One region of the Duganella rhizosphaerae genome, then DNA from elsewhere that is predicted to be linked to it. Evidence: predicted binding sites of a transcription regulator. Region 1 holds the regulator's gene; the other holds the start of a gene.
What was found. The regulator FliA, encoded in region 1, starts transcription of late flagellar genes. The targets are predictions, from matches to a motif close to CTAAAGTTTNNNNNNNNNNNGCCGNTA.

Region 1 (15,914 bases):
AATTTACCGCACCGACTTCCCGCGAGGCGCTGCGCAAAGTCCGCGAATCGCTCGGCCCCGACGCCGTGATCCTGTCCAACCGCCAGGCCGACGGCGGCGTTGAAATCCTGGCCCTGGCCAACGACGATGCGGCCTCGCTGTCCATGCCGGCGCCGCATTCGCCGATGGCCGAACCGGCGCCGTCGCTCGACCTGGGCAGCGCCTTGCCGTCAGGCCGCGCCGAGCAGCGTCAAGAGCCGCGCCAGGAACAGCGCATGGAACCGCGCTTCGAGCGCAGCATCGACAACAACTACCCAACTCCGGCCCCGGCCGCCCTGCCAGCGCAACCGGTGCGCCGCGTGGTGGCGTCCGCCTCGTCGTTCGCCAGCGCCACCAAGGCCGCAGCCGCCGCGCCGGCACCGGCTCCGGTTCAGGCCCAGACTGCGCTGGACGTCGACCAGATCGCCGCCATGGTCAGCGCCGCCGTCGCCAGCGCCAAGCAGAACGCCGCCGCCGAAATGCAGAACATGATGGGCGAAATCCGCGCCATGCGCGGCATGATGGAAACCCAGCTGGCCGAAATCTCCTGGGGCACCACCCAGGCGCGCGAGCCGCAGAAAGCCGCCGTGCTGCGCGAGATGCTGGCGGCCGGTTTCTCGGCCAGCCTGGCGCGCTACCTGATCGAAAAACTGCCGGCCAACCGCGACGCCGCCGACAGCCTGCGCTGGATCAAGAACGTCCTGACCCGCAACCTGCAAACCATGGCCAACGAAGACGCGCTGATCGAACAGGGCGGCGTGTTCGCGCTGGTCGGCCCGACCGGCGTCGGCAAGACCACCAGCACCGCCAAGCTGGCCGCGCGCTGCGTGATGCGCCACGGCCCGGACAAGCTGGCCCTGATCACCACCGACGCCTATCGTATCGGCGCCCACGAGCAGCTGCGCATCTACGGCAAGATCCTCGGCGTGATGGTGCACTCGGTCAAGGACGAAGCCGACCTGCGCATCGCCCTCAAGGAATTGAAGAACAAGCACACGGTGCTGATCGACACGGTCGGCGTCAGCCAGCGCGACCAGATGGTGACCGAACAGGTCTCGATGCTGCAAGGCGCCGGCTCCGACGTCAAGCGCCTGCTGTGCCTGAACGCCACGGCCACCCAGGAAACCCTGAACGAAGTGGTGCGCGCCTATCAGGGCAGCGGCCTGGCCGGCTGCATCATGACCAAGCTGGACGAAGCGGCCGCGATCGGCAACGTGCTCGACGTGGTGATCCGCCAAAAACTCAACCTGTTCTACGTGTCGAACGGCCAGCGCGTGCCGGAAGACCTGCACCTGGCCGATCCGGCCTACCTGATCGACCGCGCTTTCAAATTGAAACGCGATGTCGCCGCCACCCAATACCTGGACGCCGAACTGCCCCTGCTGATGAGCAACGGCCAGCACGAGCAAGCAATGCGCGAGGTGCACCTTGGCTAATTTCGATTTCGACCAGGCGGAGGGACTGCGCCGCATGCTGGCGGGGCCGCAGCCCCGCATCGTCACCTTCCTGTCGGCCACGCCGCAGGACGACAAGGGCGCCATGCTGGTCAACCTGGGCGCCTCGCTGGCGCGCGCCGGCAACGACGTGCTGCTGGTGGACGCCTGCGCCAGCGCCCATGGCGTGGCCTCGCGCCTGGGCGTGGACGGCGGCGCCAGCCTGCTCGACGTGGCGCGCCAGGAATGCGCGCTCAACCAGGTGATCCACCAGGTGCCGCAAGGCTTCGCTGTGGCGTCGATGACACGCGGCGTGGCGCGCAGCGGCCCGGACGAGACGCGCCGCCTGGCCAAGGCCTTCGACGTGCTGGCCAAGCAGACCGGCATCGTCATCGTCGACGGCGAGTTCGACGGCGTGGCCTTCCCGGTGCCGGTCATGGCCAGCTCGGAAATCGTGGTGCAGGTATCGAATAGCGCTACCTCGATCAAGGCCGCGTACAGTATGATCAAGCGCCTGAACCAGGAGCTGGGTCGGCGGCCGTTTGGAATTCTGGTCACCGGGGCTTCCGAATCGGAAGCAAAGGTGGTATACGATAATATGGCACAGGCAGCCAGCCGATACCTGGCGGTCAATCTCGTTTCGATGGGATCGGTGCCGGCGGATGAATACCTGCAACGCGCGGCACGCTTGGGGCGTGCGGTGGTCGATGCGTTTCCGTTGGCCGGGGCTTCGGTCGCGTTTCGTCAACTGGCGGGGCGCTTCGCGCTGGCCGGCTCGCCATCTTTCCGTTAAGGGAGCATCACAATTTTAGCGCTTAACCAATAATAAACGGCTATGTACACGGTCAAAGGGAAAGTGGACAAGGACTCTTTACTGACGGAGCATATGCCGTTGGTCAAGCGCTTGGCCCATCACATGAAGGCGAAACTGCCGCCCAGCGTCGAAGTCGACGATCTGGTGCAAGCCGGGATGATCGGCCTGCTCGACGCCATCAGCCGTTACGAGGATACCCATGGCGCCCAGTTCGAAACCTACGCCGTGCTGCGCATCCGCGGCGCCATGCTGGACGAACTGCGCAACAGCGACTGGCTGCCGCGCTCGATGCGTCAGAACATGCGCAAGATCGAAACCGCGATGAGCACGCTGCAGCAGCGCCTCGGCCATCCGCCGACCGAATCGGAAGTGGCCAAGATGCTCAAGCTGTCGCTGGCCGACTATCAGGAAATGCTGTCCGACGGCGGCGGCCACCAGCTGGTGTACTACGAAGATTTTCACGACGACGACGGCAACGACAGCTTCCTCGACCGTTACTGCTCGGACGAGGAGAGCGACCCGCTGCGCTCGCTGCTGGACGGCGACTTCCGCCAGGCCGTGATCGACGCCATCGACGCCTTGCCGCCGCGCGAAAAAATCCTGATGGGGCTGTACTACGAAGAGGAGCTCAACTTGAAAGAAATCGGCGCCGTCATGGGCGTATCGGAATCGCGCGTATCGCAGCTGCATACGCAGGCCGTGGCGCGGCTGCGCGCCTCACTTCGGGAGCGGTCTTGGACTGGGCCAGCGTAGCCGGGGTGCTGCTGGCGCTGGCCGGCATCATCGTCGGCCAGACGCTCGAAGGCGGCAAGCTGGCGTCGCTGCTGCAGCCGGCCGCGTTCGCGATCGTCGTCATCGGCACCTTCGGCGCGGTGATGCTGCAGACCCGTTTCAAGACCTTCATGCGCGGCGTGCGCATGCTGCGCCTGGTGTTCGCGCCGCCGGCCGACACCCGCGCCGTGCTGGCGCGCGACATCAACGCCTGGAACCTGGCGGCGCGCCGCGACGGCCTGCTGTCGCTGGAGCGCTATATGCTCGCCTCCAAGGACCAGTTCAACACCAAGGGCCTGCGCCTGATCGTCGACGGCATCAACCCCGACAAGCTGCGCCAGATCCTCGACACCGAAATCACCGCCTACGAAACCGAAGAACGCCAGGCGGTGCGCATCTGGGAATCGGCGGCCGGCTATTCGCCCACCATCGGCATCCTGGGCGCGGTGCTGGGCCTGATCCACGTGATGGAAAACCTGTCCGATCCCAGCAAGCTCGGTTCCGGCATCGCCGTGGCCTTCGTCTCGACCATCTACGGCGTCGGCCTGGCCAACCTGTTCTTCTACCCGATCGCCAACAAGCTCAAGGCCATCGTCACGCAGGCGGTGCACCAGCAGGAAATCGCCGCCGCCGTGTTCTACGACATCGCCACCGGCGACCACACGCGCGTCATCGACGAGCGCATCGCCACGCTGATGCGGGAACACTGACATGCACAGCCGGCGCGCCCGCAGGAAGTTCGACGACGAACCGGAGAACCACGAGCGCTGGCTGATCTCCTACGCCGACTTCATCACGCTGCTGTTCGCCTTCTTCGTGGTGATGTATGCGATTTCGGTGGTCAACATCGGCCGCTACAAGGTGCTGTCGGTGGCGCTGGGAGACGCCTTCGGCGGCGCCGGCTCGGCCAAGCCGGTCAACACCGAAGTGCCCAACCTGCCTATCCCCAATCCCAATCTGCGGCGCCACGCCGAATTGCTGCGCAAGGAAAAAACCCAGATGACCAAGCTGGCGCAGGACTTGTTGTCCACGCTGGCGCCGCTGGTCAAGGAGGGCAAGGTGCGCGTCACGCAAAACAGCCGCGGCGTCAGCGTCGAGATCAATGCCTCGGTGCTGTTCGACCCGGGCGAGGCGCGCCTGACCAACGAGTCGACCGAAGCGCTGCGCGCCGTCGCCGGCCTGCTGAAAAGCGACGATCACAAGGTGCAGGTCGAAGGCCACACCGACAACCAGCCGATCCGCAACACGCTGTTCCCGTCCAACTGGGAATTGTCGGCGGTGCGCGCCAGCAGCGTGGTGCGGCTGTTCATCGACGCCGGCGTGGCGCCGGAGCGCCTGACGGCGGTGGGCTTCAGCTCGAACGTGCCGGTGGCGCCGAACGACAATCCGATCGGCCGCGCGCGCAATCGCCGCGTGGCGGTGACGATCTTGTCCGGTATCCCGGATACGGTAACGGAAGTGCCGACGCCTGCCCCGAATAATTAAGCAATATGCTTGCTGCGTCGCTTAGGGGTCAGACCCCGGACGGGGTCTGACCCCGCATGGCCGTGCGGGGTAAAGAGTCAGCCGGCCAGGAAGCCGCGGCTGCGGGGCAGGGAAGTGGACAGGCCGCCAGGGCCGTAGAAATTGTTTGCGCCCGCCGATTGCGGCCGCAGCGCTTGCAGCGCGCCTTGCGTGTGGTTCATCTGCTTGTTGATCAGCATGCCGTTGATGCGGTTCAGTTCCTTGGCTTCGCGCGCATGTTGCTGCAGCGCCTGCCAAAGGACGGAAGCTTCGGCGGCGTCGGCGCCGCTGGCGGCAACCCAGGCATCCATGCCGGCTTCCTCGGCCGGGTAGCCGGCCTTGCCCAGGGCGCGGTGGCGCTGGGCCGACAACAGGGTCATCTGCGTGACCAGTGCCGATTTCTTGCTGGTGACCGCCGTCAGGCCGTCGATTTCCGCCGCCACCAGATGTTGCTGCTCCTGCTTCAGGACGCCCAGCAGGGTCGTCATGATGTGTTCTTCTTCGCGCAGGCTGTTCAGCGGGGTAGCGGTTGACATGGTAGACCTATCGTTTGCGAGAGTGCAGCAGATCCTTGACTGTATCCAGCAAGCCATCCGCTACTTTTTCCGAGTTGACCTGGAACTGGCCGTCGGCAATTGCCAGCTTGATGCGCTCGACTTTTTTGGTGTCGAACACCGCGCTGGCGCCGCCGGCCGCACTGGCCGCCAATGCCTGGCCTTGCGGCGACAGGCGCACGTTGTCGGACGTTGCGGGCGTCGCCGGCGCTGCCGCCTTGTCTGCGCCGCGCGCAGTCGAGGTGGAAGCCGGAGTCGACGACGGCAAGCCGGTCGTGCTCTTCAATGTATCGTTAATTTTCACAGCATCATCCTTCTCTGGTAGGAGTACGAAACTCCGGGATCTGAGTATGTAACGGCGGCTGCAGCCAAAACTTTAGCTTTGCCGTGCCTCAAGACCCGTGGCGTTCGATCAAAACGCCACCTCCACCAGCCCGCCTGCCTTGGCGATTCCCGTGATTTGTTGCCCACCGGAAGTTTTTACCTGCACGACCTGGCCGTCGCCCGCCGTGCTCATGGCGCGCGCCTCGGCCGACACGCTGAAACCATTGCCGCTGGAAACCAGCCGCACCAGCTGGCCGGACTGCACCACCGGCTTGCTGCGCAGCGTGTCGAGGCGCAGCGGCGTGCCCGGCGGCAGCGAGATATTGGTGCTGCGGCCGATCACCTGGCCCATGTCGGTGGCTATTCCGGCCGGCAATGTTGTCAGATCGCCCTTCAGGGTCACCAGCTGGCCGGCCTCGATGGCCTGGCCCTGGGCCAGCGGGGCGGCGCTGGCGATGTATTCGCCGACCACGGTGACCGTGGCTTGAATATATACCGTCCAGGCCGCCGGTGTCGCACAGCGCACGCCGACCGTGGTCTTGCCCCAGGCGCGCGCGCCGGGCATGAAGAAAGCTTGCGGATCGGCGCAGGCGGCCAGGTTCATGCGCGGGTCGATGGCGCCGACCGCGACCGTGACCTGGCCGGGCAGGCCGCCGCTTTGTACTTGCAGGAACTGTTCGACGCTGCGCTTGAGCGCGGCCGCGTCCTGGCGCAGGGGCGCGGCTTGCTGAGCCTGGGTCTGAGCCTGAATCTGGGCCGCCGGCAGCAGGGCCAGCAGGGCGGCGGTGATGAGCAGTCGTTTCATGGTGTGAGAGTCCCCTTCAATATTGCCATCATAGTCTGGCGGCCTGGACTTGAAGCCTTGAATAGGACCGAAAAGCGCTGTCTTATCGCTCGATGGTTACGGCAGGCAACTCCGTATCATCGATCCTGTCATAACAAGTACGTCCATTGGGAGCTGCCATGGTTGGGAAACTCGACGATTATCTGCGCTTTAACGAAGCCGCGCTGGGACTGCGCTCTCAGCGGCAGAGCGTGCTCGCTTCGAATATCGCCAACGGCGATACGCCCAACTACAAGGCCCGCGACATCGATTTCTCCAGCGCCATGCAGGCCGCGCTGGACAAGGCCAGCCCGACCGCCACGCTGAAGACCACCGCCAGCAAGCATTTCCCCAACCCTCAACCAGACGGCACCACCATGGCGGACGGTACGCCGCTGCTGTACCGCGGCGTGGTGCAGGGCGCGGTCGACGGCAACACGGTCGACATGGACGTCGAGCGCAACCAGTTCGCCGACAACGCCATCCGCTACGAGGCCGGCATCACCGCAATCAACGCCCAGATCAAGAACATGATGGCGGCGATACAGGGAGGTAACTGATCATGTCGCTGTTTAATATTTTCAATGTTTCAGGTTCGGCCATGAGCGCCCAGGCGCAGCGGCTCAACGTGGTGGCCTCCAACCTGGCCAATGCCGACAGCGCCACCAGCGCCAGCGGCGAGGCCTACCGCGCGCGCCAGGTGGTGTTCGAGGCGACCACGCCGGCCGACGGCGGCGCCTCGACCGGGGTGCGGGTCAAGCAGGTGGTGGAAGACCAGTCGCCGATGAAGCAGATGTACGACCCCAAGCATCCGATGGCGGACGACAAGGGCTATGTGACCATGCCCAACGTGAACGTGGTGGACGAGATGGTCAACATGCTGTCGGCCTCGCGTTCCTACCAGACCAACGTCGAAACCATGAACGCGGCCAAGACGCTGCTGCTCAAAACCCTGACCATCGGCCAGTAATTTTTAAGAGGCAATCATGACTATCAGCTCAGTGATCGACACGCCAGTCGCGGCGCCGGTCAACACCACCAACAACACCAGCGGCACCAGCAGCACGTCCAACGACATCGGCGCGGACCAGGACAAGTTCATGAAGCTGCTGGTCACGCAGCTGAAGAACCAGGACCCGCTGAACCCGATGGACAACGCGGCCATGACCAGCCAGCTGGCCCAGCTGTCGACGGTGACCGGCATCAACAAGGTCAACGCCACGCTGGAATCGCTGCGCACCGACCAGGCCGCCTCGCAATCGCTGACCGCCACCAACCTGATCGGCAAGGGCGTGCTGGTCAAGGGCGCCGGCATCCAGCTGTCGACCAGCACCGACGACGCCGGCAAGAGCAGCAGCACCAGCGTGTTCGGCATCGACCTGGCCTCGCCCGCCGAGAGCGTGACGATCTCGATCCAGGACAAGAGCGGCGCCACGGTGCGCACCATGAGCATGAAGAGCACCGACGTCGGCACCTACCCGATCACCTGGGACGGCACCACCGACGGCAAGACCGCCGCGCCGGCCGGCGCCTACACCTTCACCGTCAAGGCGGTGAGCGCCGGCAAGACGCTGACCGACTCGACCGCGCTGCAACTGGCGGCCGTGGCCAGCGTGTCGACCGGCAGCGGCGGCGTCAAATTGAATACCTCGCTCGGGCAGTTCGCCATGTCCGATGTCAAAGAAGTTTTGTAACGCAGTTCACACGTCACACCTAGCATAGGGGAATACCATGTTCCAACAAGGACTTAGCGGCCTGAACGCAGCATCCAAATCGCTGGACGTTATCGGCAACAACATCGCCAACGCCAGCACGGTTGGCTTCAAGGGCTCGCAGGCGCAGTTTGCGGACCTGTACGCCAACTCGCTGAACGGCGTGTCGGGCAACAATCCCGGCATCGGTGTGACGACGGCCAAGTTGGCCCAGCAATTCACGCAGGGCAATATCGAGACCAGCAACAACCCGCTGGACATCTCGATCAACGGCGGCGGCTTCTTCCGCGAAGTGGTCAACGGCGCGGTGCAGTACTCGCGCAACGGCCAGTTCCACGAAGACAACACCCATACGCTGATCAACGCCCAGGGCGCGCAGCTGACCGGCTATCTGTCGAACTCGGCCGGCGTGATCCAGCTGGGCGCGCCGGTGCCGCTGACCTTGGACAAGTCCGACCTGACGCCGGTGCAAACCTCCACCGCCAACTTCCAGCTGAACCTGAGCTCGGCCGAGAAAGTGCCGGCCACGATCCCGTTCGACGCCGGCGATCCGACCAGCTACAACAAGCAGACCGTGCTCAACGTGTACGACAGCCTGGGCACCTCGCACATCATGACGACCTACTACGTCAAGACCGACGCCAACACCTGGGACGTGTACGCGGCGGCCGACAACAAGGAAATCGTCTCGGGCGGCGTGGCCGCGGCGATCAACAGCGATGCGGGCGTGGCCGCTGCCCGCACCGTCTACAACGACGCCGTACGCTTCACCCCGCCGGATCCGGCCGCCATCGCCGCGGCTGCGGGCGCCTATGCGGGAGTGGCCTACCAGGTGATGCTGGCCGCCGCCGTGGTGCCGCCGGCGTCCGCCTCGCAGGCGCAACTCGATGCCCTGACCGCGGCCAACACCGCGCTCGATCCGACCAACAGCGGCTCCATCACCGGCATGACGCCGGACCAGATCAATGCCAAGCTGGCCGCCGCCATCACGGTGCCCGCCGTCAAGGCCGGTACGCTGCTGTTCACCAAGACCGGCGTGCTGGACCCTGAGGCGATGGCCTTGATGGTGCCGACGCCGCAAACGCTGCCGTTCAATATTCAGCTGCCGATCTTCCCGGATACCGGCGCCCAGCAGCCGATGACGGTCGCCACCACCTTCGACAAGACCACCCAGTACGGCAGCGTCACCAACGACCTGGGCTCGGTGCAGAACGGTTACTCGGCCGGCTCGTGGCAGCGTTACGCCATCGACGCCAACGGCGTGATCCTGGGTCAGTACAGCAACGGCAAATCGCGCCCGATGGGCCAGATCGCCATGGCCAACTTCGCCAGCGTCGACGGCCTGACCCCGCTGGGCAACAATGCCTGGGCGGAAAGCTCGGCCTCCGGCACGCCGCAGGTCGGGGTGCCGAACGCCGGCTCCATGGGTTCGCTGCGCGCCAGCTCGGTCGAGGTGTCGAACGTCGACCTGACGGCCGAACTGGTCAACATGATCACCGCGCAGCGCGTCTACCAGGCCAATGCGCAGACCATCAAGACCGAGGATTCGGTGCTGCAAACCCTGGTCAACCTTCGTTAATAGAGTAAGCCATGGACCGCCTGGTTTATACCGCGATGACAGGTGCGCGGCACGTGATGGATCAGCAAGCCACCGTTGCCAACAACCTGTCCAACGCCACCACCACCGGCTTCCGCGCGCAGCTCGATACGTTTCGGGCGGTGCCGGTGGTGTCGGAGGGCTTGCAGACGCGCGCCTTCGTGGTCAACTCGACGGTCGGCGCCGACATGCGCGCCGGCCCGATCCAGACCACCGGCCGCGCGCTCGACATCGCGGTGCGCGACCAGGGCTGGATCGCGGTGCAGTCGGCCGACGGTTCGGAAGCCTACACCCGCAACGGCAGCCTGAAGGTCAGCGAGAACGGCCTGCTGCAAACCACCAGCGGCCAGACGCTGGTGGGCGACGGCGGCCCGATCGCCATCCCGCCCGACACCACGGTGATGGTGGCCGGCGACGGCACGGTCAGCACCATCTCCACCGATTTCAAGCCCGGCCCGGCCAATGTGCTGGGGCGGATCAAGCTGGTCAATCCGGACCCCAAGGGCCTGGTGCGCGGCGACGACGGCCTGTTCCGGCAGGTCAGCGGCACGCCGGCCGAGAACGACCCGGCGGTGCGCGTGGTCGACGGCGCGCTGGAGGGCAGCAACGTCAATCCGGTCGACTCCATGGTCAACATGATCAGTCTGGCAAGGCAGTTCGAGATGCAAATGAGTTTGCTGAAGAACGCCGAGAATAACGCCGCAAAAGCCACCCAGATCCTCGCTTTGAGTTGATGACCTCTCCCGCATAATGGTTGCGTGGGATGAGTAGCTGTCGCTTTTGACGGCTCCCGTCCGAGCAACGGGAGAAGCATCATGATACGTTCACTGTGGATCGCCAAGACCGGCATGGAAGCGCAACAGACCGCGCTCGATGTCACGTCCAACAACCTGGCCAACGTCAGCACCAACGGCTTCAAGAAATCGCGCGCGGTGTTCGAGGATCTGCTGTACCAGAACATCCGCCAGCCGGGCGGCCAGTCGTCGCAGCAGACCAACCTGCCGTCGGGCATGCAGCTCGGCACCGGCGTGCGGCCGGTGGCGATCGAACGGGTGCACACCCAGGGCAATCCGCAGTCGACCGGCAATGACAAGGACCTGATGGTCAACGGCAACGGCTTCTTCAATGTGCTGCTGCCGGACGGCACCACCGCCTACACCCGCGACGGCTCCTTCCAGCGCGACAACAACGGCCAGATGGTCACCTCCAGCGGCTTCGTGCTGCAGCCGGCCATCACCATCCCGATCACCGCGCAATCGATCACCGTGGGCCGCGACGGCACCGTCTCGGTCACGCTGCCGGGCCAGGTGGCGCCGCAGCAGATCGGCAGCGTGCAGTTGTCGACCTTCATCAACCCGACCGGGCTGGAGTCGAAGGGCGAGAACCTGTACGTGGAAACCGGCGCCTCCGGCAACGCCCAAACCAACACCCCCGGCACCAACGGCACCGGCGTCATCCTGCAAGGCTACGTGGAAACCTCGAACGTCAACGTGGTCGAGGAAATGGTCAATATGATCCAGACCCAGCGCGCCTATGAGATCAACTCGAAGGCCATCACGACCTCCGACCAGATGCTGGCCAAGCTGTCGCAGATGTAACGCCTTTGCAAGGACATAGATCATGAAATACGCCATCACCATCGTTGTTGCCGCAGTCGCCCTGAGCGGCTGCATGACGACGCCGACCTCCATCGTGCAGATGCCGATGTCGGCCCGTCCGCTGACCAGCGCCCAGCTGCAGGCGGCGCCGACCAATGGCGCGATCTACCAGAACGCCGCCTTCCGGCCGATCTTCGAGGACCGCCGCGCGCGCCAGGTGGGCGATGTGCTGACCCTGGTCATCACCGAGAAAACCTCGGCCGTGAAGGCCGGCGCCAGCTCGGGCAACAAGTCCGGCAGCGTCAGCGCCAGCGTGCCGCATCCGCTGCAGTCGACCTTCGGCGCCACGCTGTCGGCCAACAACGCCAGCAAGTACGCCGACGGCGACAACCAGTCGGCCAGCAACACCTTCACCGGCACCATGGGCGTGACGGTGGTCGAGGTGCTGGCCAACGGCAACCTGATCGTGGCCGGCGAGAAGCAGGTGGCGATGAACAAGGGCGTGGAATTCATCCGCTTCTCCGGCATGATCAACCCCGATAATATCGCCACCGGCAACACCGTGCAGTCGACCGCCGTGGCCGACGCCAAGGTCGAGTACCGCACCAACAGCCAGATCGATCGCGCCGAGATGACGTCGATGGCGTCGCGCTTCTTCCAAAGCCTGTTACCTTTCTGATGGCGATCATGGACAGCTCCCAACACATCATCGAAGCCACGCGCCGCTTTGCCGGCCTGTGCAAGCTGGCGGCCATGGCGCTGCTGCTGGCGGCGGCCTCGCTGCTGGTGCAGCCGGCCCATGCCGAGCGCCTGCGCGACCTGGTCAGCATCGCCGGCGTGCGGCAGAATCAGTTGATCGGCTACGGCCTGGTCGTCGGCCTCGACGGCAGCGGCGACCAGACCACGCAGACCCCGTTCACCGTGCAGAGCGTGGTCTCGATGCTGCAACAACTGGGCGTGAACCTGCCGCAAGGCACCTCGCTGCAATTGAAGAACGTCGCCGCCGTGATGGTGACGGCGTCGCTGCCGCCGTTCGCGCAGCCGGGCCAGACGCTGGACATCACCGTCTCGTCGATGGGCAACGCCAAGAGCCTGCGCGGCGGCACGCTCTTGATGACGCCGCTCAAGGGCGCCGACGGCCAGGTCTACGGCATGGCCCAGGGCAATGTGCTGGTGGGCGGCGTCGGCGTCGCGGCCGGCGGCGCGGGCGGCAGCTCGTTGACCGTCAACCACCTCAGCGTGGGCAAGATCTCGGCCGGCGCCACCGTCGAGCGCGCGGTCGCCTCCAGCCTGGGCGAGGGCAACTTCATCAAGCTGGAATTGAACACCGCCGACTTCGCCACCGCCAGCCGCGTGGTCGAGGCGATCAACGACAAATACGGTGCCGGCATCGCCTACGCGCTCGACAGCCGTGTGATCCGCGTGCAGTCGCCCAGCAGCAGCGACCAGCGCGTCAGCTTCATCGGCACCCTGCAGGACATGCAGGTCAACCCGGCCGAGCAGCCGGCCAAGGTCATCATGAACGCCCGCACCGGCTCGGTGGTGATGAACCGCGCCGTCACGCTCGACACCTGCGCCATCTCGCACGGCAACCTGTCGATCTCGGTGACCGCCGATCCGCAGATCAGCCAGCCCAATCCGCTGTCGGGCGGGCGCACCGTGGTCGCGCCCAACCAGCAGGTCGGCATCAAGGCCGACAGCGGCAAGGTGATGATGGTCAAGGGCGGCGCTTCGCTGGCCGAGGTGGTCAAGGCGCTCAACGCCATCGGCGCCACGCCCCAGGATCTGCTGGCCATTTTGCAGGCGATGAAAGCGGCAGGTTCGCTGCGCGCCGAGCTGGAAATCATCTAAGCGGGGACATCATGACCAGCTCAATTCCTAACGCCAACACCTCCAACGACCTCAGCAGCAAGTTCGCCCTCGACCTCAAGGACATGGGCAGCCTGCGCCAGTCGGCCAAGGCCGGCAGTCCGGAGGCGCTGAAGACGGCCGCCACGCAGTTCGAAGCGATGTTCGTCAACATGATGATGAAGAGCATGCGCGAGGCGACGCCGCAGGACGGCATGATGGACAGCCAGCAGACCAAGATGTTCACCACCATGCTGGACCAGCAGACCAGCCAGAATATCGCCAAGAAGGGCATCGGCCTGTCGGACATGCTGATACGCCAGCTGTCCAAGACCGCCGACAAGCAGGCGCTGGCGATCGGCAACGAGGCCGGCGACAGCAGCAGCGGCGCCAACGGCGGCAGCTTCGGCGGCCTGTCCAGCCTGATGGACGCCAAATTGCAGCGCGCCATCGCGGCGGCCGGCGGCCCCGGCGCGGTTGGTGGGGCAAACGGTTCGGTCGACGACAATAGCGCCGTTCCTGCCACCAGCGCAGCCACCACCATCGCCAGCAAGGGCAGCCAGGCGCCGCACGTGCGCAGCTTCCAGCAAAAGCTCGGCGCCGACGCCGAGGAAGCCAGCCGCGCCACCGGCATCCCGGCCAAGTTCATGCTGGGCCAGGCGGCGCTGGAGAGCGGCTGGGGCAAGCGCGAGATCAAGGGCCGCGACGGCAGCAACAGCCACAACCTGTTCGGCATCAAGGCCGGCGGCGACTGGAAGGGCAAGGTGGTCGAGGCCACCACTACCGAATACGTCAACGGCAAGGCGCAGACCCGGGTCGAGCGCTTCCGCGCCTACGACAGCTACAGCGACAGCTTCAAGGATTACGCCAAGCTGTTGGCCAGCAATCCGCGCTACGAAAAAGTGCTGGCCAGCGCGGGCGACGCCAGCAGCTTCGCGCACGGCTTGCAGAAGGCCGGCTACGCCACCGACCCGAATTACGCGAACAAGCTCACCAGCATCATCAAGCGCTCGCTGGCGGGCTGATAACGCAAGTTAATCAAGTTTGGCGACGGCCTGCCGTTACCACCTTACACGTAGAGTAAAAACATCATGTCCAGTCTTCTCAGTATCGGCAAAAGCGGTTTGTTGGCGGCCCAGGTTGGTCTGTCGACCACCGGCAACAACATCACCAACGCCGGCGTGGTCGGGTACAGCCGCCAGGCCGCGATCCAGTCCGATACCGCGACCCTGGACCAGGGCTTCGGCTTCGTCGGCACCGGCACCGAGGTGACGACGGTGCGCCGCTACTACGACAACTTCCTGGCGGTGCAGCTGCGCAACGCCGAGTCCAGCCAGGCCTCGCTGGACGCCTACACCAAGCAGATCAGCCAGATCGACAACCTGCTGGCCGATCCCACCGCCGGCCTGTCGCCGGCGCTGCAGGATTTCTTCAACGGCGTGCAGGACGCCACCTCGAATCCGGCCTCGGCCGCTTCGCGCCAAGCCATGCTGTCGACCGCCTCGTCGCTGGCGTCGCGCTTCCAGGGCTTGAGCGCGCGCCTGTCGGAGATCGCCTCCGGCGTCAACGGCCAGATCACGTCCAACGTCGGTGAAATCAATTCCTACGCCACCCAGATCGCCGCGCTCAACAAGACCATCGCCGGCCTGACCACGGACGGCAAGGCGCCCAACGACATGCTGGACCACCGCGACCAGATGCTGACCGAGCTGAACAAGCTGATCAAGACCACCGTCATCCCGGGCGACAACAACACGCTGACAGTGGAATTCGGCACCGGCCAGCCGCTGGTGGTGGGCGGCACCGCCTTCCAGTTGGCGACCTCCACCTCGCCGACCGACGCCAGCCGCGTGACGGTCGGCTACCAGAGCGACAGCGGCGTCTTCAGCGCCCTGCCGGAGAGCGTGCTGACCGGCGGCCAGCTGGGCGGCCTGGTCTCGTTCCGCAACGGCGCCATGGACCGCGCGCAAAACTCGCTGGGCCAGGTGGCGGCCGGGCTGGCGGTCAGCTTCAACGCCCAGCACGTGCTGGGCCAGGACCAGAACGGCGCGCTCGGCACGGCGTTCTTCAATCCGATCAACGCCTATGTCGGCCCCAGCACCCGCAACTCGCCGCTCAGCACTGCCAGCGTCACCGCCGTCGTCACCGACGCCAGCAAGCTGACCTCCAGCGACTACAGCGTCGACTACGACGGCACCAATTTCAACGTCACCCGCCTGAGCGACGGCCAGATCACGCAGATCAATCCCTTCCCGCAGACGGTGCCGCAAACCATCGACGGCGTCGACTACACCGTCACCGGCGCGCCGGTGACCAAGGATAACTTCCTGGTGCGGCCGACCTACACCGCCGCCGACCAGTTCAGCGTGGCCATCACCGACCGCACCAAGATCGCGCTGGCGGCGCCGATCGCCACCGCGGCGCCGACCGCCAATGCCGGCAACGCCAAGATCAGCGCCGGCACCGTCGACGTCAACTATCTGACGCCGGGCAACGCGCTGGCCGCGCCGGTCACGCTGAGCTACGACAAGGCCAGCGGTTCGCTGTCGGGCTTCCCGCCGGCGCAGGACGTGACGGTGACGGTCAACGGCGTGGCCACCGTGTATCCGGCCGGCACGCCGACGGTGCCGTACACCGACGGCGCGGCGATCAGCTTCGGCGGCGTCAACTTCAACATCAGCGGCGCGCCGGCCGACCTCGACACGTTCACCATCGGTCCCAATGTCAGCGGCGTCGGCGACAGCCGCAACGGCGCCCTGCTGGCCGGCCTGCAAACCAAGAACATCCTGGACAACGGCAACGCCACCTACCAGACCACCTACGCGCAGATGGTCAACTTTGTCGGCAACAAGGCGCGCGAGGCGCAGATCAGCGGCTCGGCCGCCGACGCCGCCGTGGCCCAGGCCACCGCCCAGCAGC
Region 2 (15,914 bases), on a different contig from region 1:
CGCACAGGCAAGCTCGCTGAGCACCGCCCAAGTGGCCGGTCTGACGACCGCCGCCATCGCCGCGCTGGAAACGGCCGACCTGGCCGCCCTGTCGACCAACGGGATTGCCGCCCTGAGCGCCAATCAGGTCAAGGCCCTGACCACCAATCAAGTGGTGGCGCTGACCACCGCCGAAGCGGCCGCGCTGAGCACCGCGCAAGTATCGGCCCTGTCGAGCAACGCGATTGCCGCGCTGGAAACGGCCGATCTGTCGGCCATCAAGACGGCCGCCATCGCCGCCCTGAGCTCCGCCCAGGTCGCCGCGCTGACCACCGCCCAGGTCAACAACCTGGCCACCGCTTCGTTGGCCGCGCTGAGCACCGCCGGCATCGCCGCGCTGACCACCAGCCAGATCGTCGCGCTGACCTCGGCGCAACTGTCCTCGCTGGGCACCGCGCAAGTGGTGTCGCTGACCTCGGCCAGCATCGGGGCGATTGAAACGGCCGACCTGGTCGGCCTGAGCACGGTCGATGTCGCCGCACTGCGCACCGCGCAGCTCGCCGGCCTCGCCACCGCCCAGGTCGCCGCGCTGTCGACCGGTCAGGTCGCCGCGCTGGCCACCTCGGCCTTCTCCAGCGGTCTGAGCACGTCGCAGATCGGTGCGCTGACCACCGCCCAGGCTGCATCGCTGAGCGTGGGCCAAGTCGCCGCCTTGTCGACCAACAACCTCGCCGCGCTGGCCACCGCCGCGCTGGCCGCCTTCACCACCCAGGAAATCGGCGCGCTGACCGTTGGCCAACTGGGCGCGTTGAGCTCCGGCCAGGGCGTGGCGCTGACCTCGACCCAGATCGCCGCCCTGACCACCGCCCAGGCTGCCGCCCTGTCGACCGCGGCGCTGGCCGCCCTCGACACCGCCGACCTGGTGGCGCTGAGCACGGCCGCCATCGCCGCGCTGAGCACCAAGCAGTTCGCCACGCTGCGTACCGCTGAGATCGCTTCGCTGACCACCAACCAGGTGCATGCGATCACCTCGGCGCAATTGCATGCGATGACCACCGACCAGGTTCACGCGATGACCACCACGCAGACCCAGGCGCTGTCGTTCCTGACCCCGATCGTGCTGGACCTGAATGGCGACGGCGTGCAGACCACGGCGCTGGGCCAGGGCGTACAGTTCGACCTGCTGGCCAACGGCAACAAAGTCAACACCGGCTGGACCGCCGGCGGCGACGGCCTGCTGGCCCTGGACCGCAACCATGACGGCGTGATCAACGATGGTAGCGAACTGTTCGGCTCGGGCACGACCCTGGCCAACGGCCAGAAAGCGACCACCGGCTACGAAGCGATGAAGGAACTGGACACCAACGGCGACGGCACCATCGACGCCAAGGACGGCGCCTTTGCCGACCTGCGCGTCTGGGTCGACGGCAACGCCGACGGCGTCAGCCAGGCCGACGAGCTGAAATCGCTGGCCGACCTGGGCATCACCAAGCTCAACCTGGACGTCAAGGCGGGCAGCGCAGTCAACAACGGCAACATCCTGGGTCTGACCTCGACCTTCGAGACGGCCGACGGCGCCACCCATGCGGCAGCCGACGTGTGGTTCGCCACCACGCCGGCCAGCAACCTGAGCGGCAGCGTCAGCAACCTGGCCCAGGCGATGTCGGCCTTCGCCGGCGGCGACGCACCGGCGGCCGCGGCGCCTAAGCTGGAACTCCAGCGCCAGGGCGTGGCTGGCGGCGCGGCCCAGTTGGCCGACGCGCTCAAGCAGTTCGACGCCAACGGCAAACCGGTGCTCGGCGCCGAAAGCCAGGCGGCCACTGACAGTGCGCTGCGTCTGAAAGCGTTGCAGTCGCAGGGCGGCCACGGTTTCCTGGCGGCGCCCGGCAAGTAAGCTGCAGTACGCCGGCGCCAGCCGGCGGTAGTGCCAAACGGCAGGGCTTAGGCCCTGCCGTTTGTGCCACCGCGTATGGTTTTTGACAGCGGTGGCCCGATTTTTGCATTGCACTGAGTAAACAAAAAAGCTTAATCTGGCGCAAAAAACAGTCGCTTTGTACGTTCAGGACGTTGGCCTGCCGGCTTCTGGTAGTGATTGACGGAAACTATGCGCTGCTCCATTACTATTGATATGTTAACAGGAGGCAAAATCATGGCCGGCGTATCCTAAAGTTGCCCTCGATATTGACGTTAAGAACTAAAGTGCATGGTTTTGTGATGACCAGGCGCAAGTAAACGCAAAGAATTCCAGTAATAACCCAATTCAGATGGAGCCACGGGCAAGACCTGTTGGCTCCATCATCTGTCTGTATAGAACTGTGCAGTGCCCCAAGGAGAATGGAAATGAGCCTCGTAACTAGCATGAGTACCGACCAGATTGCAGCTCTGTCGACCCAAACCATTGCTGCCCTCGCCACCAGCGATATCGTAGCGCTCAATTCTGACCAGACCCGGGCATTAACGACGGACCAGGCGGTGGCTTTGACCACCAGCCAGATCGCCGCACTGACCACCAAACAGATGTCCAACGGCTTGACGACCGACCAGATCGTCGCACTGAGCTCCAACCAGGTTGCCGTGCTGAGCTCGTCGCAGGTCAACGCCATGGCGACCGCCTACATCGCCGCGCTGGAAACGGCCGACTTCTCCGCATTGAAATCGAGCGCGATCGCCGGCCTGTCGTCCGCCCAGCTGGCCGCGCTGACCACCGACCAGGTGGTGGCGCTGACCACCAGCCAGGCCAACGCGCTGAGCAGCGCCCAGGTCGCCGGCCTGAGCACCAACGATATCGTGGCCCTGGAAACGGCCGATGTGCTGGCGTTGAAGACCGCCGCCATCGCCAGCCTCAGCACCGCCCAGATGGCGGCGCTGACCACCGACCAGGTGGGCGCGCTGTCGACCCTGCAGATCGCCTCGCTGAGCACCGCCAACCTGGCGGCCGGCCTGACCACCGACCAGATCGTCGCGATGAGCTCCAACCAGCTGGGCACGCTGAGCACCGCCCAGTTCGGCGCGCTGGGCACCAGCGCCGTGGCCGCGATTGAAACGGCCGACCTGGCCGCACTGAAAACCAGCCTGATCGCATCGATCAAGTCGTCGCAGTTGGCGGCCTTGACCACCGACCAGCTGTCGAACCTGACCACCACCCAGATTGCCGCGCTGACCACCGCCAGCATGACCGCGCTGAGCACCGACCAGGTCGTCGCACTGACGAGCAACCAGGCCGCCGCGCTGACCTCGCAACAAATCGGCGCGCTGTCGACCAACGCCATCGCCGCGATTGAAACGGCCGACCTGGCCGCGCTGAAGACCGGCGTGATCGCCGGCCTGTCGACCGCCCAGGCCAAGGCCCTGACCACCGACCAGATAGTGGCGCTGAGCGCCGGCCAGGTCGGCGCGCTGAGCAGCGGCCAGGTGGCCGCGCTGAGCACCGCCGCCATCGCCGCGATCGAGACCGCCGACATCGCTTCGCTGAAGACCGCCGCCATCGGCGCCCTGAGCACCGCGCAGAGCGCCGCGCTGACCACCGACCAGATCGGCGCGCTGAGCACCGCGCAAGTGGCCTCGATGACCACCGCCAACCTGGCCGCCGGCCTGACCACCGACCAGATGGTCGCCTTCAGCTCGAACCAGCTGGGCGTGCTGAGCACCGCGCAATTCGGCGCCCTGACCACCGGCGACGTCGCCGCGATCGCCACCGCCAACATCGTCGGCCTGAAGACCAACATCATCGCCGCGCTGAAAACGGCGCAACTGGCGGCGCTGACCACCGACCAGCTGTCCAACCTGACCACCGGCCAGGTCGCCGCCATCACCACCGCCAACATCGCCGCCCTGAGCACCGACCAGGTGGTCGCGCTGACGTCCAGCCAGTTCGCCGCCCTGAGCTCGGCCCAGGTGAGCGCCTTCAGCACCAACGACATCGCCGCGATTGAAACGGCCGACATCGGCGCGCTGAAATCGGCCGTCATCGCCGGCCTGACCAACAACCAGGCCAAGGCCTTGACCACCGACCAGGTCGTCGCGCTGGGCAGCAGCCAGATCAGCGCACTGACCAGCGGCCAGGTCGCCGCCATGAGCACCGAAGCCATCGCCGCCATTGAGACGGCCGACATCGGCGCGCTGAAAACGGCCGCCATCGGCGCCCTGACCACCGCGCAGACCGCCGCGCTGACCACCGACCAGATCGGCGCGCTGAGCACCGCGCAAGTGGCTTCCATGACCACCGCCAACCTGGCCTCGGGCCTGAGCACCGACCAGATCGTCGCGCTGAGCTCGAACCAGCTGGGCGCGCTGAGCACCGGCCAGTTCGGCGCGCTGTCGACCCAGGACATCGCCGCCATCGAGACGGCCGACATCGTCGGCCTGAAGACCAGCATCATCGCCTCGCTGAAATCGTCGCAACTGGCGGCGCTGACCACCGACCAGCTGTCCAACCTGACCACCGGCCAGGTCGCCGCCATCACCACCGCCAACATCGCCGTGCTGACCACCGACCAGGTGGTCGCGCTGTCGTCCAACCAGATCGGCGCGCTGAGCTCGGCCCAGCTGGGCGCTTTCAGCACCAACGACATCGCCGCGATTGAAACGGCCGACATCGGCGCGCTGAAGTCCGCCGTGATCGCCGGCCTGACCAGCAACCAGACCAAGGCCCTGACCACCGACCAGATCGTCGCCCTGAGCAGCAGCCAGGTTGGCGCCTTGTCGAGCTCGCAAGTTGCCGGCCTCAGCACCGCCGCCATCGCCGCCATCGAGACGGCCGACATCGGCGCGCTGAAGACCGCCGCCATCGGCGCCCTGAGCACCGCGCAGACCGCCGCGCTGAGCACCGACCAGATCGGCGCGCTGAGCACCGCGCAAGTGGCCGCCATGACCACCGCCAACCTGGCCTCGGGCCTGAGCACCGACCAGATCGTCGCGCTGAGCTCGAACCAGCTGGGCGCGTTGAGCACCGGTCAATTCAGCGCGCTGACCACCGGCGACGTCGCCGCGATTTCCACCGCCAACATCGTCGGCCTGAAGACCAGCATCATCGCCGCGCTGAAATCGGCGCAACTGGCGGCGCTGACCACCGACCAGCTGTCCAACCTGACCACCGCGCAAGTGGCGGCCATCACCACCGCCAACATCGCCGCCCTGAGCACCGACCAGGTGGTCGCGCTGTCGTCCAACCAGATCGGCGCCCTGAGCTCGGCCCAGGTCAGCGCCTTCAGCACCAACGACATCGCCGCGATTGAAACGGCCGACATCGGCGCGCTGAAATCGGCCGTGATCTCCGGCCTGACCAGCAGCCAGACCAAGGCCCTGACCACCGACCAGATCGTCGCCCTGAGCAGCAGCCAGATCAGCGCATTGAGCAGCAGCCAGGTCGCCGCGCTGAGCACCGAAGCCATCGCCGCAATTGAAACGGCCGACATCGGCGCGCTGAAAACCGCCGCCATCGGCGCCATGACCACCGCGCAGACCGCCGCGCTGAGCACCGACCAGATCGGCGCGCTGAGCACCGCGCAAGTGGCCTCGATGACCACCGCCAACCTGGCCTCGGGCCTGAGCACCGACCAGATCGTCGCACTGAGCTCGAACCAGCTGGGCGCGCTGAGCACCGGCCAGTTCGGCGCCTTGTCGACCCAGGACATCGCCGCCATCGAGACGGCCGACATCGTCGGCCTGAAGACCAGCATCATCGCCGCGCTGAAGACGTCGCAACTGGCGGCGCTGACCACCGACCAGCTGTCCAACCTGACCACCGCGCAAGTGGCGGCCATCACCACCGCCAACATCGCCGCCCTGAGCACCGACCAGGTGGTCGCGCTGTCGTCCAACCAGATCGGCGCCCTGAGCTCGGCCCAGCTGAGCGCCTTCAGCACCAACGACATCGCCGCGATTGAAACGGCCGATATCGGCGCGCTGAAATCGGCGGTCATCGCCGGCCTGACCAGCAACCAGACCAAGGCCCTGACCACCGACCAGATCGTCGCCCTGAGCAGCAGCCAGATCGCCGCCTTGTCGAGCTCGCAAGTTGCCGGCCTGAGCACCGCCGCCATCGCCGCCATCGAGACGGCCGACATCGGCGCGCTGAAGACCGCCGCCATCGGCGCCCTGAGCACCGCGCAGACCGCCGCGCTGAGCACCGACCAGATCGGCGCGCTGAGCACCGCGCAAGTGGCCGCCATGACCACCGCCAACCTGGCCTCGGGCCTGAGCACCGACCAGATCGTCGCGCTGAGCTCGAACCAGCTGGGCGCGCTGAGCACCGGTCAGTTCGGCGCCTTGTCGACCCAGGACATCGCCGCCATCGAGACGGCCGACATCGTCGGCCTGAAGACCAGCATCATCGCCTCGCTGAAGACGGCGCAACTGGCGGCGCTGACCACCGACCAGCTGTCCAACCTGACCACCGCGCAAGTGGCGGCCATCACCACCGCCAACATCGCGGCGCTGACCACCGACCAGGTCGTCGCACTGTCGTCGAACCAGTTCGGCGCCCTGAGCTCGGCCCAGGTGAGCGCCTTCAGCACCAACGACATCGCCGCGATTGAAACGGCCGATATCGGCGCGCTGAAGTCCGCCGTGATCGCCGGCCTGAGCAGCAGCCAGACCAAGGCCCTGACCACCGACCAGATCGTCGCGCTGAGCAGCAGCCAGATCGGCGCATTGTCGAGCTCGCAAGTTGCCGGCCTCAGCACCGCCGCCATCGCCGCCATCGAGACGGCCGACCTCGGCGCGCTGAAAACCGCCGCCATCGGCGCCCTGAGCACCGCGCAGACCGCCGCGCTGACCACCGACCAGATCGGCGCGCTGAGCACCGCGCAAGTGGCTTCCATGACCACCGCCAACCTGGCGTCGGGCCTGAGCACCGACCAGATCGTCGCGCTGAGCTCGAACCAGCTGGGCGCGTTGAGCACCGGCCAGTTCGGCGCCTTGTCGACCCAGGACATCGCCGCCATCGAGACTGCCGACATCGTCGGCCTGAAGACCAGCATCATCGCCTCGCTGAAGACGGCGCAACTGGCGGCGCTGACCACCGACCAGCTGTCCAACCTGACCACCGCGCAAGTGGCGGCCATCACCACCGCCAGCATCGCCGCCCTGACCACCGACCAGGTCGTCGCGTTGTCGTCGAACCAGTTCGGCGCCCTGAGCTCGGCCCAGATCAGCGCCTTCAGCACCAACGACATCGCCGCGATTGAAACGGCCGATATCGGCGCGCTGAAGTCCGCCGTGATCGCCGGCCTGACCAGCAGCCAGGCCAAGGCCCTGACCACCGACCAGATCGTCGCCCTGAGCAGCAGCCAGATCGGCGCACTGAGCAGCGGCCAGGTCGCCGCGCTGAGCACCGAAGCCATCGCCGCCATCGAGACGGCCGACATCGGCGCGCTGAAAACGGCCGCCATCGGCGCCCTGAGCACCGCGCAGACCGCCGCGCTGAGCACCGACCAGATCGGCGCGCTGAGCACCGCGCAAGTGGCCTCCATGACCACCGCCAACCTGGCCTCGGGCCTGAGCACCGACCAGATCGTCGCGCTGAGCTCGAACCAGTTGGGCGCGCTGAGCACCGGCCAGTTCGGCGCCTTGTCGACCCAGGACATCGCCGCCATCGAGACGGCCGACATCGTCGGCCTGAAGACCAGCATCATCGCCTCGCTGAAGACGGCGCAACTGGCGGCGCTGACCACCGACCAGCTGTCCAACCTGACCACCGCGCAAGTGGCGGCCATCACCACCGCCAACGTCGCGGCGCTGACCACCGACCAGGTCGTCGCACTGTCGTCGAACCAGTTCGGCGCCTTGAGCTCGGCCCAGGTGAGCGCCTTCAGCACCAACGATATCGCCGCGATCGAAACGGCCGACATCGGTGCGTTGAAATCGGCGGTCATCGCCGGCCTGAGCAGCAATCAGACCAAGGCCCTGACCACCGACCAGATCGTCGCCATGAGCAGCAGCCAGATCGGCGCATTGTCGAGCTCGCAAGTTGCCGGCCTCAGCACCGCCGCCATCGCCGCGATTGAAACGGCCGACATCGGCGCGCTGAAGACCGCCGGCATCGGCGCCCTGAGCACCGCGCAGACCGCCGCGCTGAGCACTGACCAGATCGGCGCGCTGAGCACCGCGCAAGTGGCCGCCATGACCACCGCCAACCTGGCCTCGGGCCTGAGCACCGACCAGATCGTCGCGCTGAGCTCGAACCAGCTGGGCGCGCTGAGCACCGGTCAGTTCGGCGCCTTGTCGACCCAGGACATCGCCGCCATCGAGACGGCCGACATCGTCGGCCTGAAGACCAGCATCATCGCCTCGCTGAAGACGGCGCAACTGGCGGCGCTGACCACCGACCAGCTGTCCAACCTGACCACCGCGCAAGTGGCGGCCATCACCACCGCCAACGTCGCGGCGCTGACCACCGACCAGGTCGTCGCACTGTCGTCGAACCAGTTCGGCGCCCTGAGCTCGGCCCAGGTGAGCGCCTTCAGCACCAACGATATCGCCGCGATTGAAACGGCCGACATCGGTGCGCTGAAGACCGCCGTGATCGCCGGCCTGAGCACCAACCAGGCCAAGGCCCTGACCACCGACCAGATCGTCGCCTTCAGCAGCGTCCAGATCGGTGGCCTGAGCAGCGGTCAAGTCGCTGCGCTGGGCACCGCGTCGATCGCCGCGATCGAGACGGCCGACATCGGCGCGCTGAAAACGGCCGCCATCGGCGCCCTGAGCACCGCGCAGACCGCCGCGCTGACCACCGACCAGATCGGCGCGCTGAGCACCGCGCAAGTGGCCTCGATGACCACCGCCAACCTGGCCTCGGGCCTGAGCACCGACCAGATCGTCGCGTTGAGCTCGAACCAGCTGGGCGCGCTGAGCTCCAACCAGTTCGGCGCCCTGAGCACCGGCGACATCGCCGCCATCGAAACGGCGGACATCGTCGGCCTGAAGACCGCCATCATCGCCTCGCTGAAAACGGCGCAACTGGCGGCGCTGACCACCGACCAGCTGACGGCGCTGAGCACCGCGCAAGTGGCGGCCTTCACCACCGCCAACGTCGCGGCGCTGACCACCGACCAGGTCGTCGCGCTGTCGTCCAACCAGATCGGCGCGCTGAGCTCGGCACAACTGAGCGCCTTCAGCACCAACGACATCGCCGCGATTGAAACGGCCGATATCGGCGGACTGAAAACCGCGGCAATCGCCGGCCTGAGCACCAACCAGGCCGCGGCGCTGACCACCGACCAGGTGGTGGCGCTGAGCGCGACCCAGGTCGGCGCCCTGACCAGCGCGCAAGTGGCTGGCCTGAGCACCGGCGCCATCGCCGCGATCGAAACGGCCGACCTCGGTTCGCTGAAGACCGCCGCCATCAGCGGCCTGCGCAGCGCCCAGCTGGCCGCGTTGACGACCGACCAGGTCGGTGCACTGTCGACCGCCCAGATCGCGTCGCTGACCACCGCCAACCTGGCCAGCGGCCTGACCACGGATCAAGTGGTGGCGCTGTCCTCGACCCAGCTCGGTTCGCTGAGCACGGCGCAAGTGAGCGCGCTGAGCACCGGCGCCATCGCCGCCATCGAAACGGCCGACATCGGCGCGCTGAAGACCGGCGTCATCGGTTCGCTGAAATCGGCCCAGGTGGCTGCGCTGACGACCGACCAGGTGGTGGCGCTGAGCACCGCCCAGGTCGCCGCGCTGAGCACCGCCAACCTCGCCTCCGGCCTGAGCACCGACCAGGTCGTGGCGCTGAGCTCGACGCAGGTCGGCGTGCTGAGCACCGCGCAAGTGGCCGCCCTGGCGACCGCCGCGATCGCCGCGCTGGGCACCGAAGACATGGCCGCGCTGAAGACCTCGGTCATCGCCTCGCTGCAGACCGCGCAGCTCGCCGCGCTGACGACCGACCAGATCGTCGCGCTGTCGAGCCAGCAGATGCAGGCGTTGACGACCGGCCAGATCAAGGCGCTGTCGACCAACCAGCTGGTGGCCATCGAGACGGCCGACCTGGTGGGCCTGAAGACCTCGTCGATCGCCGCGCTGAGCACCGCGCAGCTGAACAAGCTGACGACCGACCAGATCCACTCGTTGACGACCTCGCAAGTGTGCGCCATCACCAGCGCCCAGGTGCCTGGCCTGACGACCGACCAGATCGCGGCACTGCCTTCGCCGCTGGGTACGCCGATCGTGCTGGACCTGAACGGCAACGGCATCAACACCCTGGGCCTGTCGGCCGGCGTGAACTTCGATCTGCTGGCTAACGGCAGCAAGGTCAACACCGGCTGGGTGGGCGGCGGCGACGGCTTGCTGGCCCTGGATCGCAACGGCGACGGCGTGATCAACGACGGTAGCGAACTGTTCGGTTCCGGCACCACGCTGGCTAACGGCCAGAAAGCCACCAACGGCTACACCGCGCTGAGCGAGCTCGACACCAACGGCGACGGCGTCATCGACGCCAAGGACGGCGCCTTCGGCAGCCTGCGTGTCTGGGTCGACGGCAATGCCGACGGCGTCAGCCAGGCCGACGAGCTGAAATCGCTGACCGACCTGGGCATCACCAAGCTGAACCTGGATGCGAAGCAGAACGCGTCGCTCAACAATGGCAACATTGTGGGCATCACGTCGACCTTCGAGACCAGCGACGGCGCCAGCCACGCAGCGGCGGACGTCTGGTTCCAGATGGGCGCCACGGCGGCAACCAGCCTGAGCTCCTCGGTCAGCGGCCTGTCGGCGGCGATGTCGAGCTTCAGCGCGGCGGCGGCGACGGTGACCACCACCGCCAAGCTGGAAGTGCCGAACAGCGTCAACACGGCAGTGGCCGCGATGGCGGACGCGATCAGCAATTACGACAACAAGCTGACCGCGACCAGCAACGCCGCCGCCACCGACGACGCGCTGCGACTGAAAGCGCTGCAGGGCGGCAACCACAGCGGCTTCCTGGCTGCCAAGTAATCAGCTTCCGATAAGGAAGTCAGGACGGCAAGACCCGCGGGTCTTGCCGTTTTTTTTTGAGCCGACGAACAGGATGGTAAACAGGGCGGTGTTTCAGCAACACAAAACCCTCCGCCAGGCACTGCACTAGGTTAGAATCCGAAGGCTGGCTCGATAGTGCGCCAATGCAAGTTTTAACCTTGATCAGGCTTATGCACGATAAATTTCCCCATACCGCGATACAGTGTCTGACGGCCATCGCGCAGCATCACGGTTTGCAAATCAATCCGGAACGTCTGATCGACGACTACGCGCTGCGCGCGGAAGAGCCGGGCAGCGGCGCGCTGCTGCGGATCGCCTCCGACATCGGCCTCAAGGCCAAGTCCGACCGCCTGACCTGGTCGCGCCTGATGGCCCAGGGCGGCGTGTTCCCGCTGATGGCGCGCCTGAACGACGGCAATATGGTGATCGTGGTCGGCGTCAAGCCGGGCGAGCAGGGGGCGGAAGACACCGTCGCCGTGCTCAACCCGGCCAGCGCCAACGCCGCCGTGGTGATGGTGGCGCGCAGCGAGTTCGAGCGGCGCTGGAGCGGCGAGGTGCTGTTCGTCAAACGCCAGCACAAGCTGTCCGACCCCAACCAGCCGTTCGGCCTGCGCTGGTTCATCCCCGAGATCCTCAAGCAGAAAGCCGCGTTCCGCGACATCTTCATCGCCGCCATCGCCATGCAGCTGCTGGCGCTGGCCTCGCCGGTGTTCTTCCAGCTGGTGATCGACAAGGTGCTCACGCACCAGAGCGTGACCACGCTGCAGGTGCTGGGCGTGGGCATCGTCGCCGCGCTGGTGTTCGACGCCACCTTCGGCTTCCTGCGCCAGACGCTGACGCTGGCCGCCTCCAACAAGATCGACATGCGGCTGACCCGCCGCGTGTTCGGCCACCTGCTGTCGCTGCCGATCGACTTCTTCGAGACCACCAGCGCCGGCGTGGTCACGCGCCACATGCAGCAGCTGGAAAAGATCCGCAACTTCCTCACCGGCCGCCTGTTCTTCACCGGCCTGGACCTGATCGCGTTGGTGGTGTTCGTGCCCATCCTGTTCAGCTATTCGTTCAAGCTGGCGATGATCGTGCTGCTGTTCGCCGGCCTGATCGCCTGCGTGGTGATGGCCATGGTGCCGACCTTCCAGCGCCGCCTCAACGCGCTGTACGCGGCCGAGGGCCAGCGCCAGGGCATGCTGGTGGAAACCATCCACGGCATGCGCACCGTCAAGGCGCTGGCGATCGAACCGTCGCAGCGCCGCATCTGGGACCAGCGCTCGGCCGAGGCGATCACCATGCACTTCCGGGTCGGCCAGATCTCGATCGCCGGCAACGCCGTCACCGACTTCCTCGGCAAGCTGCTGCCGGTCACGCTGATCGTGGTGGGCGCCGCCGACGTGTTCGACAGCACCCTGTCGGTGGGCGCGCTGATCGCCTTCCAGATGCTGTCGGGACGGGTCACGCAACCGCTCATTTCGATCGTCGGCCTGGTCAACGAATACCAGGAAACCGCGCTGTCGGTGCGCATGCTGGGCGAGGTGATGAACCGCGCGCCGGAAGGCCGCGCCGGCGCCAACGGCCTGCGCCCCATCCTGCAGGGCGAGATCCGCTTCGACGACGTCACCTTCCGCTATCCGGGCGCGCAGGCGATGGCGCTGGACAAGGCCCGCTTCACCATCGAGCCGGGCACCGTGGTCGGCATCGTCGGCCGCTCCGGCTCCGGCAAGACCACCTTGACCAAGCTGATCCAGGGCCTGTATCCGGTGCAGGAAGGCATCGTCCGCTTCGACGGCATCGACGCCCGCGAGATCGAGCTGTCGCACCTGCGGCGCCAGATCGGCGTGGTGTTGCAGGAGAACTTCCTGTTCCGCGGCACGGTGCGCGAAAACCTGTCCGTCACCAAGCCGGACGCCACCTTCGAGGAACTGGTCGAAGCGGCCGCCGCCGCCGGCGCCGACGAATTCATCGAGCGCCTGCCGATGGGCTACGACACCGTGCTGGAGGAGAACGCCTCCAACCTGTCCGGCGGCCAGAAGCAGCGGCTGTCGATCGCCCGCACGCTGGTGGCCAAGCCGCGCATCCTGATCCTCGATGAAGCGGCCTCGGCGCTGGACCCGGAATCGGAAGCCATCTTCATCAGCAACCTGTCGAAGATCGCGGTCGGCCGCACGGTGGTGATGATCTCGCACCGCCTGTCGACCCTGGTCAACGCCGACAAGATCATGGTCATGCAACAGGGCCGGCTGGTGGACGCCGGCCGCCACGAAGAACTGCTCACCAGTAGCGACACTTACCAGCACTTATGGAACCAGCAAACAAGTCACCTCTAAGCCTCAAGCGCCGCCGCAAGGACGAGACCGAAATCGAGTTCCTGCCCGATGCGGACGCCATCGAGCGCGGCCCGTTGCCCAAGTTCGTGCGCCTCACGCTGCACGTGCTGATCGGCGCCTTCGCGTTCTTCATCCTGTGGGCCAGTTTCTCGCCGGTGGAAAAGATCGTCGTCGCCCACGGCCGCCTGGTCAATCCGTTGCCCAACATCGTGGTGCAGCCGCTCGACACCTCCATCATCCAGAGCATCGAGGTGCGGGTCGGCCAGGTGGTGAAAAAAGGCCAGGTGCTGGCCCGTCTGGATCCGACCTTCACCGCCGCCGACGAGCAGCAGCTGCGCGTGCGGCTCGACAGCCTGGACACCCAGACCGCCGGCCTGCGCGCCGAGCTGGCCGGCCAGCCGGGCGCCGTCACCAACGGCAAATCGAACGCCGATACCTTGCTGCAGGCGCAGCTGTCGAACGAGCGCAAGGGCAATTTCGAGGCGCAGAAGACCAAGATGGACCAGAACATCGCGCGCCTCAAGGCCGGCCTGGAAACCAACAAGCACGACCAGGTGATCCTGGCCCAGCGCGTGAAATCGCTGCGTGAAGTGGAGGCCATGCAGGAGCAGCTGATGGCCGAGCAGTTCGGCGCCAAGATGCACCTGCTGGAAGCGCGCGACCGCCGCCTCGAAGTCGAGCGCGACATGGACCTGCAGCGCAACAAGGCGGTCGAGATGGCCAGCGAGCTGGCGTCGGCGCAGGCCGAGCGCGCCGCCTTCGACAAGAGCTGGCGGCAGAAGACCATGGAAGACCTGCTGAGCGCCTCGCGCGACCGCGACGGCATCAACGAGCAGCTGGCCAAGGCCGACAAACGCCACAAGGCGGTCAACATGGTGGCGCCGGCCGACGGCGTGGTGCTGGAGATCGGCAAGCTGTCGGTGGGCTCCATCGTGCGCGAGGCCGAGCCGCTGTTCACGCTGGTGCCGCTGGGCGCCGAGCTGGAGGCGGAAGTGCAGATCGATTCGCTCGACATCGGCTACATCAAGCCGGGCGCGCTGGTGCACCTGAAGGTCGACGCCTTCTCGTTCCAGCAGCATGGCATGTTGGACGGCAAGGTCCGCACCATCAGCCAGGACGCCTTCAAGCGCGAACAGAGCGACAAGAACGGCGGCGGGCTGGACGCCTACTACCTGAGCCGGATTCCCTACACGGGCAAGCTGAAGAAGATGACCCCGGGCGCGCAGCTGCTGCCGGGCATGACCTTGTCGGCCGAGATCGTGGTCGGCCACCGCACCGTGATGTCCTACCTGCTGTACCCGCTGACGCGGGCGCTGGACGAATCGATCCGCGAACCGTAAATTTTCTCCGGCGCCGGCTAGCCGGTTAGCCGGCTAGTCGGTTAGGAACTGGCGTTGTGGAACAGCGCCAGGCCGGTGGCCAGGTCGGTTGCGGGCTGCCAGCCGGGCAAGGCCTGGTAGGTGCGCCAGGGAACCATCACTTCACGCTCGCGGTAAGGGCGGCCGCCCCAGTCGATCGCCAGCGGCTTGCCGCTGACTTGCGCATACAGCGCGGCGAGTTCGCGCAACGGCAGGGCGTTGCCGCTGGAGATGCCGTACTCTTCCATGGCGTTCTGCTGGCGGCCGTCGGCCAGCCGTTCGTCGGCGGTGATGAAGGCCTGGACCGCGTCGTCGATGTAGACCAGGTCCATCAGCTGTTCGCCCGGCGACATGCCCAGCGAGCTGCCTTCCAGCGCCACCCGCTTCAGCAAGTTCAGCACCTTGGGCCGCGCATCGCCGGCGCCGTAGGTGTCGAACAATTTCAGCGTCACCACCCGCAAGCCATGGACTTCGACGTAGTAGCGCAGCAGCGCGCTGAAGGCCTGCTTGGTGGCGGCGTACAGGCACACCGGGTTGTACGCCTCGTCCTCGTAGTGCTCCCACGACGTGCCGGTGTTGACCAGGCGGCGCACGCCGCAGGCGGCCATCGCTTCGGCCAGCTGGGTCGAGAACAGCAGGTTGGAATTGACCAGGCGCGCGACATCTTCCGGCTTGTGCGTGGCCAGGAACAGCGAGGCCAGGTGAAACACGGTTTCCGGCGCGGCGGCGCGCATGATGTCGATCAGTTGCAGCGTATCGCCGTTGTGGCGGTGCAGGTGCAGCCGCGCGCTCTCCGGCGGCAAGCCGGCGGTCGACGACCCTTCGCGCAGCAGCAGGTGCACCTCCCAGCCGTCGGCCAGCAAGCGGCGCGTCAAGGCGGCGCCGACAAAGCCGCTGGCGCCGGTCAGCAGTGCGCGGCGCGCGCTCATGGCTGGCCGCCGTCGAACACGAACGGCGTATCGAAGTCGGCCAGCGCGCCGAACTGGCGGTCGCGCGCCGACATGATCGGATCCTTGAGCGGCCAGTCGATGCCGGCCTTGTCCCATGCCAGCCCGGCGTCGTGGGCCGGCGCGTAGGTGGCGGTGACCTTGTAGACCATCATCGCCGGTTCCTTCGGCGTGCAGAAGCCGTGGGCCAGGCCGCGCGGCAGGTACAGCATATGGCCGTTGGCGGCGCTCAGTTCCAGCATCAGGTTGTGGCCGTAGGTCGGTGAGCCGCGCCGCAAATCCAGCGCCGCGTCCATCACCGAGCCCTGCACGCAATACACCAGCTTGGCGTGGTCGTGCGGCGGGGTCTGGAAGTGCAGGCCGCGCAGCAC

Region 2: a site for FliA is predicted at 2,143-2,169, ahead of RUGAMON1_RS32060 (SPM autocatalytic domain-containing protein). Genes of this name have one in related genera too.

What each region holds. Positions count from the first base shown of each region.
Region 1 covers NZ_BPWK01000012.1:16,346-32,259, reverse strand. Annotated here, with positions in the region: gene flhF (flagellar biosynthesis GTPase FlhF) at 1-1,454, shown strand, start outside; gene RUGAMON1_RS22755 (MinD/ParA family ATP-binding protein) at 1,447-2,244, shown strand; gene RUGAMON1_RS22750 (RNA polymerase sigma factor FliA) at 2,287-3,018, shown strand; gene RUGAMON1_RS22745 (flagellar motor protein) at 3,000-3,746, shown strand; gene motD (flagellar motor protein MotD) at 3,748-4,521, shown strand; gene RUGAMON1_RS22735 (flagellar protein FlgN) at 4,599-5,075, opposite strand; gene flgM (flagellar biosynthesis anti-sigma factor FlgM) at 5,083-5,397, opposite strand; gene flgA (flagellar basal body P-ring formation chaperone FlgA) at 5,506-6,222, opposite strand; gene flgB (flagellar basal body rod protein FlgB) at 6,381-6,800, shown strand; gene flgC (flagellar basal body rod protein FlgC) at 6,803-7,210, shown strand; gene RUGAMON1_RS22710 (flagellar hook assembly protein FlgD) at 7,227-7,934, shown strand; gene RUGAMON1_RS22705 (flagellar hook protein FlgE) at 7,972-9,531, shown strand; gene flgF (flagellar basal-body rod protein FlgF) at 9,543-10,283, shown strand; gene flgG (flagellar basal-body rod protein FlgG) at 10,365-11,147, shown strand; gene RUGAMON1_RS22690 (flagellar basal body L-ring protein FlgH) at 11,170-11,826, shown strand; gene RUGAMON1_RS22685 (flagellar basal body P-ring protein FlgI) at 11,835-12,998, shown strand; gene flgJ (flagellar assembly peptidoglycan hydrolase FlgJ) at 13,010-14,020, shown strand; gene flgK (flagellar hook-associated protein FlgK) at 14,087-15,914, shown strand, end outside.
Region 2 covers NZ_BPWK01000030.1:2,558-18,471, reverse strand. Annotated here, with positions in the region: partial or broken gene RUGAMON1_RS32065 (beta strand repeat-containing protein) at 1-1,873, shown strand, start outside; gene RUGAMON1_RS32060 (SPM autocatalytic domain-containing protein) at 2,320-10,896, shown strand; gene RUGAMON1_RS32055 (peptidase domain-containing ABC transporter) at 11,088-13,238, shown strand; gene RUGAMON1_RS32050 (HlyD family type I secretion periplasmic adaptor subunit) at 13,211-14,578, shown strand; gene RUGAMON1_RS32045 (NAD-dependent epimerase/dehydratase family protein) at 14,620-15,525, opposite strand; gene rfbC (dTDP-4-dehydrorhamnose 3,5-epimerase) at 15,522-15,914, opposite strand, start outside.